Regions from separate parts of the Mesorhizobium sp. CNPSo 4684 genome, predicted to be linked through region 1. Evidence: predicted binding sites of a transcription regulator. Region 1 holds the regulator's gene; each other region holds the start of a gene.
The links. Region 1 encodes LexA, which represses DNA repair genes until DNA is damaged. Its sites were predicted from a motif close to TGTTCNNNNTGTGTTCNG; they were not measured.
Positions count from the first base shown of each region.

Region 1 (2,203 bases):
GCTCATCTCCGAGGATGCGCATCTGGTGGCATTGCCGATTGGTGGCGGCGAACTCGCGCTCAACCGGGAACGCTCCAACGAATTCACCACAGACAACTGGAAACGCGCGCTGAGGGCGGAAACCATAATCCCGCCCGAGATTTTCGAGGCAACGGACACGCGGTTCGATCTAGACCCGCTGGACCTGCCGCCCGGCTCGCCCTTCTATTGCACAGGCAATCTCTGCATTGCCCGGCACCCGGCCGGAGCCATCATCGCGCTGGCAAAAGACCGCAACACAGCGCGGCCAGCCTGCGCCTACGCCAGCCTGATCGTCATCGACGACGCCACCGCCTACAATCCGTGCCGCGACTCGCTGGTGCTGGTCGTGACCAAGAAGCAACTTGCCCGCGATGGCAGTGCCGCCGTCTTCTTCGACCCACAATCGGCCGCGACAGCGCCAATGATCCGTTTCGCCGTCGACAAGCCCTATCGTCCCTGGCACGAGCAACGCCGCTTCTCACGCGAAGCACGCGGTCTGCCGCCTTACAAGCAGCGCGAAAAGTAGCCGGCTCTAGTAACGCCTGATCAGGCCGACCAGCTTGCCCTGCACCTTGACCCGGTCCGGCCCGAAGATGCGGGTTTCGTAGGCCGGGTTGGCGGCTTCCAGCGCGATCGAGGCGCCCTTGCGGCGGAAGCGCTTCAACGTCGCTTCCTCCTCGTCGACCAGCGCCACCACGATCTCGCCGGGGCTCGCCGTATCGGCATTGCGGATGATCACCGTATCGCCGTCGAAAATCCCGGCCTCGATCATCGAGTCACCCTTGACCTCGAGCGCGTAGTGTTCGCCGCCCATGATCATGTCCGGCGGCACCGAGATCGAATGCGTCTGGTGCTGGATGGCGTCGATCGGCACACCGGCGGCGATGCGGCCCATCACCGGGATCGACACCGCGGAAACGGCGTCGTCATTGCCGGCCGACATCGAACGAGACGAGGAGGCCGGCTTGATCTGGCGGCCGATACCGCCTTGCCCCTGACCACCTTGACCGAGACTGCCCTGGATGACGCTTGGCGAGAACTTCTTCGCCGCATTGAGGCCGGGCGCGATCGAGTCGGGCAGCCGCAGCACTTCCAGCGCGCGCGCCCGGTTTGGCAGCCGGCGAATGAAACCACGCTCCTCAAGCGCCGTGATCAGGCGGTGAATGCCGGACTTGGACGCGAGGTCGAGCGCCTCCTTCATCTCGTCGAAAGACGGCGGGATTCCGCTCTCCTTCAGGCGTTCATGGATGAACATCAGAAGTTCATGTTGTTTGCGCGTCAGCATCGCGGCCCCCACGGGTCCTGAAACCAGAATCAGAAAAAACAAACCCAGAACAAACACTATCTGTTCCAGTTGTGTTCCGCAACCTTTTAAAGTTTAATGAATGTGTTGACGTTTTGTTCAGCGTAACATCAGGACGCTGCAGGCGGCACCCGCGGCGGCGGCCGGAGCGAAGGGCTCGCGCACGATCAAGCCGTTGGCGTCGGCCAGCATTCTCAGCATCGAGGAATCCTGGATGCCGAACGGCGTCGCCACCCGTGCGCCGGTTTCTTCGCTCACCACGGCGCGCACATAGTCTTGCCTCAGGTCATTGGCCGGCATCGCGGCGCCAAGCTGCGCCGGGCGGATGTCCTGCCGGTGCGTGCGGCCGCCGAGCTGCGCCAAAAGCGGCTTCAAAAACAGCTGCGAGCAGACCAGGCTCGCCACCGGATTGCCGGGCAGGCCGATGCACCTGATGTCGCCGAGACGCCCGAACATCAGCGGCTTGCCCGGGCGCATGGCGAGCTTCCAGAAATCGAGCTTCATGCCTTCGCCGGTCAGTACATCGTGCACAAGGTCGTGGTCGCCGACCGAGGCGCCGCCGAGCGTGACGATGACGTCGGCCTTTGCCGCGACAGCCTTGCGCACCAGCGCCGCTATCTCGGCCTTGCGATCTGCCGCGATGCCGAGATCAAGCGCTTTGGCGCCGACAGACTGCGCGGCGGCCGCAACGCCGTAAGCGTTGGAGGAGATGATCTGATCCGGACCGGGGTCACGCCCCGGCGGCAGCAATTCGTCGCCGGTGGCGATGATCGCGACCAGAGGCCGGCGCACGACGTTGAGCATCGGATGATTGGCCGACGCCGCAAGCGACAATGCGGCCGGATCGAGCGCGCGACCTTTTTGCAGGAGCAGGTCGCC
Region 1 covers NZ_JBWLUX010000003.1:21,352-23,554, forward strand. Annotated here, with positions in the region: gene AC04SG_RS03110 (ComEC/Rec2 family competence protein) at 1-547, shown strand, start outside; gene lexA (transcriptional repressor LexA) at 554-1,306, opposite strand; gene AC04SG_RS03120 (molybdopterin molybdotransferase MoeA) at 1,424-2,203, opposite strand, start outside.

Region 2 (2,203 bases), on a different contig from region 1:
CGCGCTCAGGGCCGCCATTTTCAAGGAACTTTTCGGCGATCAGCCCGGCATTCTGCCTGAGCGCCAGTTCGATCTCGCGCGCCGTGTCGGGATTGTCGCGCAGGAACAGTTTGGCGTTCTCGCGGCCTTGGCCGAGGCGCTGCGAATTGTAGGAGAACCAGGCGCCCGACTTTTCGACCACGCCGGCCTTGACGCCGAGGTCGACCAGTTCGCCGGTCTTGGAGACGCCTTCGCCATACATGATGTCGAACTCGACCACCTTGAAGGGCGGCGCCAGCTTGTTCTTGACCACCTTGACGCGGGTCTGGTTGCCGACGACCTCGTCGCGGTCCTTGACCGAGCCGATGCGGCGGATGTCGAGGCGCACCGAAGCGTAGAATTTCAGCGCATTGCCGCCGGTGGTGGTTTCTGGCGAACCGAACATGACGCCGATCTTCATGCGGATCTGGTTGATGAAGATGACCATGGTGTTGGAGCGCGAGATCGACGCGGTCAGCTTGCGCAGCGCCTGGCTCATCAAACGCGCCTGCAGGCCGGGGAGCGAATCGCCCATTTCGCCCTCGATTTCAGCGCGCGGCGTCAGTGCCGCAACCGAATCGACCACCAGCACGTCGATGGCGCCGGAACGCACCAGCGTGTCGCAAATCTCCAGCGCCTGCTCGCCGGTGTCGGGCTGCGAGATCAGCAGATTTTCGAGATCGACGCCGAGCTTGCGGGCATAGACCGGGTCGAGCGCGTGTTCGGCATCGACAAAGGCGCAGATGCCGCCCTTCTTCTGGGCTTCGGCAACCGTGTGCAGCGCCAGCGTGGTCTTGCCCGAGCTTTCCGGCCCATAGATCTCGACGATGCGGCCGCGCGGCAGGCCGCCGACGCCAAGCGCGATGTCGAGGCCAAGCGATCCGGTCGGCACGGTTTCGATCTCGACGACCTGCTCATTGGCACCCAGCCGCATGATCGAGCCCTTGCCGAAGGCGCGCTCGATTTGCGACAGCGCCGCGTCCAGAGCCTTTGATTTGTCCACCGCTTTGTCCTCTACAAGCCGCAAAGAATTCTGAGCCATGATACATCACCCCTTGGTCGTCAATGAAGGCCGGACAATCCGTAATCCCTGCCCAGTTTGTACCTTTTTTGTTCTCGTTTGGCAAGAGGGGTCAAATATCTGAAAAACAATCTTTATCCTGATTTGTTCTTTTTTTGTCTCGTGGTTTGGTTTTCGGACGCTTTCCGCATGGGGCCAGACGGTCCGGCGGTTTGGCCCCGCCCGAATCGCTGGCTTGCCTGCGAAGCTCCGCCGCACAGCGTAGCGCTTGTGCGGCTCAAATAACAAAGGTCATATCGCCGGCATGGTGAAATCAGCAAGAATCCTGGCGGTGGGCGGCGCCCATATCGACCGGCGCGGCCAGGTGTCCGGCGCCTACGTGCCGGCAGCGTCCAACCCCGGGACGATGCGCGAGGATGTCGGCGGCGGCGTCTTCAATGCGCTGCGCAGCCTCGCGCGGCTTGGTGTTTCGGCCTCGCTCATGTCAATGCGCGGCGGCGATGCGGCGGGCGAGACGGTGTCGCGCGCCATCGCTGAGGCCGGCATTGCCGACCTGTCGGCGGTGTTCCTCGACCGCACGACGCCGAGCTACACCGCCCTGATCGACCGCGACGGCGAGCTGATCACCGGCTTTGCCGACATGGCGCTCTACGACCTGGCGTTTCCCAAGCAGCTCCGCCGCTCCAAGGTGCGCGAGGCGGTCGCCGAGGCCGATGCGGTGCTGTGCGACGCCAATCTCCCGTCTTCGGCACTCGAACGGCTGGTGGCGCTCGCCGCCGGCAAGCCGGTCTACGCCATCGCCATTTCGCCGGCCAAAGTGGTGCGGCTGATCCCGGTGCTGAAGGAGCTCGCGCAGGTCTTCATGAACCGGCGTGAGGCCATGGTGCTGGCCGGCGTCGGCGCCAATGCCACCGAGCGCGAGACCGTCGACGGCTTGCGCTGCAGCGGCCTCACCAGTGGCGTGGTGACGGCGGGCGACGGCCCGGTGCTCGGCTTTGACGAAGCCGGCGCCTTCTCCATCCTGCCGCCGGCGCCGAGAAAAATTGCCGACGTCACCGGCGCCGGCGATGCGCTGGCCGGCGCTACCATCGCTGCCCTGCTGCGCGGCCTGGCATTGCGACAGGCCCTGCGCGAAGGCGTGGCCGCCGCAACGCTTGCTATCGA
Region 2 covers NZ_JBWLUX010000005.1:199,948-202,150, forward strand. Annotated here, with positions in the region: gene recA (recombinase RecA) at 1-1,060, opposite strand, end outside; gene AC04SG_RS06685 (carbohydrate kinase family protein) at 1,344-2,203, shown strand, end outside.
Region 2: the regulator LexA is predicted to act here: its motif matches at 1,119-1,136, upstream of recA (recombinase RecA).

Region 3 (2,203 bases), on a different contig from region 1:
ACAGGGCGTCCAAAGTCGCGTTTTCGTTCGGCTTCGATTTCATCCATCATCTGCGCAAATTCGTCGCTGATTGCGTTTTCCGATGCGAAGGCAGCGCGGATCGCATCCCAAGCCGAAAGCCCGGGCTCGGATCCGCCCTCCTTTTCCGCGACCATGCCTTTTCGCAACAGATCGATAGCCTTGATCGAGAGGCTTTGGCCGCCCTTGCGTGCCGCATGCTCGATTTCACGTTTCAACGGTTCGGGTATGTCTCTGATCAGCATATCGCCCATTGCCGCCTCCAGGATGATATCAATGATATCACACCAAGGAACGTCTCTCAATATGGAGTGGGTCGAATGTGATTTGAGGGGCTGGAATCCGGACCTATCCCACCAGCTTGCCCGGCGCCTTGTCCTTGGCGAGCTTCTTGAACTTCTTGACCACCATGTCGCGCTTCAGTTTCGAGATGTGGTCGATGAACAGCACGCCGTTGAGGTGGTCGATCTCATGCTGCAGGCAGGTCGCCATCAGGCCTTCGGCCTCGATCTCCTGCAGCTTGCCGTCGCGGTCGAGATATTTCACCCGCACCGAAGCCGGCCGTTCGACCTCGGCATAATAGTCCGGGATCGACAGGCAGCCTTCCTCGTAGACCGAGCGGGCGTCGGCGCTTGCGAGGATTTCGGGATTGATGAAGACATGCGGCGCCGGCGTCTCGTCTTCCTTGGCGAGGTCGATGACCAGCATGCGCAGCGGCTCGCCGATCTGGATTGCGGCCAGGCCGATGCCCGGCGCGTCATACATGGTCTCCAGCATGTCGTCGGCCAGTTTGCGCAAAGGCGCATCGACGCGTTCGACAGGTTTGGAAACCTGGCGCAGGATGGGATCGGGAAGGATGATGAGCGGCTTGATCGACATGGCGTCTCACCTAAGACGTCATGCGAAAAGCGTCAACCGGGGCGGTTTGCGCGCGTTCACGTTTTGATCTGTGCCAGACCGGCGAATCGGCTATGCTGGCGACATGAACGACCTTAACTCCATCCTTTCCGAACCTGTGGCCCAGCTTGGCGCCACGACGATCACGCTCGGCCATGCGCTGGTCTTCGGCGCGATCGTGTTTCTCGGCCTGTTCCTGGCGCTGGTGGTTGCCCTATGGCGGTCGGCCAGGGCGCGCACCATCGCCGCCGCGGAAGCCGCCGAACACGCCCGCGACGCCGAGGCGCGGATGGCCGGCATTTTGCAAAGCCAGGCCGAGATGCAGGGCCGCATGGGCGCCATCGCCGAGGTGTTCGGCGCCAGGCAGGCCGAACTTAACCAGTCGATCGGCCAGCGCCTCGACGCCATGACCGGCCGCCTCGGCCAGACCATGACCGAGCAGACCAAATCGACGCATGAGAGCCTGGCGAAATTGCAGGAACGGCTTGCGGTCATCGATACCGCGCAAGGCAACATCCAATCACTTGCCGGCCAGGTCGTGCAGTTGCAGGCGATCCTGTCCAACAAGCAGACGCGCGGCGCCTTCGGCCAGTCGCGCATGGAGGCGATCGTCGCCGACGGCCTGCCGATGGGCGCCTATGAATTCCAGGCGACGTTGTCGAATGGCAGCCGCCCGGACTGCCTGATCAGGATGCCGAATGGCGCTCCGTCGCTGGCCATCGACGCCAAGTTTCCGCTCGAAGCCTGGAACGCCATCCGCGCCGCCGATGGCGCCGACTTGCAGAAGGTCGCGGCCCAGGCCTTCCGCCGCGACATCGAGATCCATGTCCGTGACATCTCGGAAAAATATTTGATCCAGGGCGAGACGCAGGACACCGCCTTTATGTTCGTGCCGTCGGAATCGGTGTTCGCCGAAATCCACGAGAATTTCGACGCCGTTATCCAGAAGGCGCACCGCGCCCGTGTCATCATCGTTTCGCCGTCACTGCTGATGCTGTCGATCCAGGTCATCCAGGCGATCCTCAAGGACGCCCGCATGCGCGAGCAGGCACATCTGATTCAGGGCGAGGTCATCCGCCTGATGGAAGACGTCGCGCGCGTCGACGAGCGGGTGCGCCGGCTGCAGACGCATTTCACCCAGTCGGCCAAGGATATCGACGACATACTGGTGTCGACGTCGAAGGTGACCAAACGCGGCCAGAAGATCGAGGCGCTGGAGTTTGGCGAAAGCGAAGCTGAAGTGCGCGGCGGCGGGCCCGCCAAGGCCGAACCCGGGGTGCGGGTGGCG
Region 3 covers NZ_JBWLUX010000001.1:126,331-128,533, forward strand. Annotated here, with positions in the region: gene AC04SG_RS00650 (plasmid stabilization protein) at 1-272, opposite strand, end outside; gene def (peptide deformylase) at 367-897, opposite strand; gene AC04SG_RS00660 (DNA recombination protein RmuC) at 1,001-2,203, shown strand, end outside.
Region 3: the regulator LexA is predicted to act here: its motif matches at 951-968, upstream of AC04SG_RS00660 (DNA recombination protein RmuC).

Region 4 (2,203 bases), on a different contig from region 1:
GACGCCGGCGCACCCGCTCGTCGGCGCGCGCGATCACCCATTCCAAGAGCTTGGAGGCTTCCTGCGGATTGTCGGCCAGCCAATGGTCGAAGGGATCGCGGATGGCGGTCTCGACAATGCGAATGGCCTCGATCGTCGCCAGCCGATCCTTGGTCTGGCCGACGAATTCCGGCTCGCGGATGAACACCGAAAGCATGCCTGCCGCCGAGATCATGACGTCTTCGGAGGTGACGATCGAGGCGCGCTTGTTGCCGACGAGATCGGCATAGGCGCGAAGCCCGCGTGTCAGCACATTGCGGAAGCCGGCTTCGTGCGTGCCGCCTTCGCCGGTCGGGATGGTGTTGCAGTAGGAGTTGATGAAGCCGTCGCCGCCGAACCAGGTCACCGCCCATTCCAGCGAGCCGTGGCCGCCCTGCTTCTCGCTCTTGCCGGCGAAGATTTCCCGCGTCACCTGGAAGTCGTCGCCGAGCGATGCCTTGAGGTAGTCCTTCAGGCCGCCGGGGAAATGGAACTCCGCCTTGGCCGGCGTCTGGTCCTTTTCCTTGATCAGCGACGGATCGCAGCTCCAGCGGATCTCGACACCGCCGAACAGGTAGGCTTTCGAGCGCGTCATGCGATAGAGCCGCGCCGGCTCGAAGGCTGCGCCCTTGCCGAAGATCTGCTCGTCGGGATGGAAGCGGATCTTGGTGCCGCGCCGGTTGTGCACTTCGCCGAGCTGCTCCAGCCCGCTCACCGGAACGCCACGAGAGAATCTTTGGCGGTAGAGCTGGCGGCCTCGCGCCACTTCGACTTCGAGATGGTCCGACAGCGCATTGACGACGGAGACGCCGACGCCGTGCAGGCCGCCCGAGGTCTCATAAACCTTGGAGTCGAATTTGCCGCCCGAATGCAGCGTCGTCATGATGACTTCGAGCGCCGGCTTCTTGAATTTGGGATGCGGATCGACCGGGATGCCGCGGCCATTGTCGGTAACGGTCAGAAACCCGTCGGCCGAAAGCTCGACGTCGATGAAGGTGGCATGGCCGGCGACCGCCTCGTCCATCGAATTGTCGATGACCTCGGCGAACAGATGGTGCATCGCCTTGTCATCGGTGCCGCCAATATACATGCCGGGACGGCGCCGCACCGGCTCCAGCCCTTCCAGCACCTCGATGTCGGCAGCGCTGTAGCCTTCGCTGCCATCCTTGGTCGCAACGGGACGCTTCGCGGCCTGCACAAGCGGATCAGCTGGACGCGCCGTTGTCCGGGTCGGTTGGGGCTGCTTTTCCAGATTGCCGAAAAGATCGTTGTTGTCGTCCATGCCTGCCATAGAATCCGGTGCCGCGAATCACCCGCCGATACTGCCACGCTTTTCAGCGCCAAGCGACGGAAGTTCCTGTTACGTTCGGGATTAACCCCTTCTTATCCTAAAACCTTTCGATAACCAAGCCGGCGGAAATAGGTCCGTGCGGACCGGCCGGGATTCCTGAATCTTTAACCAAGCGGCCTAGTGTGGGCCTCAATAAACAAAAGACCATCAGGGTGTCAGGGGTTAGTTGTGAGGGGCAAGGCCATAACTATGATCGGAATCGCCGCCGTCTTCGGCGCGATCTCGATCTTTGCCGCGGATTTCTGGGTCAAGAGCCAGGCCAGGACCGATGCCGAGGAAAAGACGGCGGCGATCCCGGCGCCCGTGACCCCAAAAGTTGAGTTCAAGACCATTGTGGTGGCCAACACACCGCTGCGTTACGGCATGGAACTCGACCGCGCACAGCTCAGTGAAATCCCATGGTCGGAAGAGTCCGTGCCGCAGGGCGCCTTCACCACCATCAACGCATTGCTTGCCGAAGGCAGCCGTGTTGTGCTGTCGCCGATCGAGATCAACGAGCCGGTGCTGCTCAGCAAGCTGTCGGGGCCGAACGGCCGCGCGACGCTGTCCAACATGATGACGCCCGGCATGCGGGCGGTGACCATCCGCACCGACGAGATCGCCGGGGTCGGGGGCTTCGTGATGCCGGGCGACCGCGTCGACGTGGTGCTGACACGCGATGCCGGCGAAATCCAGGAAGTGGCCAAGAATGCGCAAGGCGCGGCCGGTTCGACCGTTACCTCCGAAATCGTCGTCTCCGACGCCAGGGTGCTGACCGTCGGCCAGGGCGCCGACGAGCGCCAGACCACGCCGCAGATCGCCAATTCCGTAACCATCGAGGTAACAACGGACGGC
Region 4 covers NZ_JBWLUX010000015.1:201,135-203,337, forward strand. Annotated here, with positions in the region: gene parE (DNA topoisomerase IV subunit B) at 1-1,300, opposite strand, end outside; gene cpaB (Flp pilus assembly protein CpaB) at 1,559-2,203, shown strand, end outside.
Region 4: the regulator LexA is predicted to act here: its motif matches at 1,371-1,388, upstream of parE (DNA topoisomerase IV subunit B).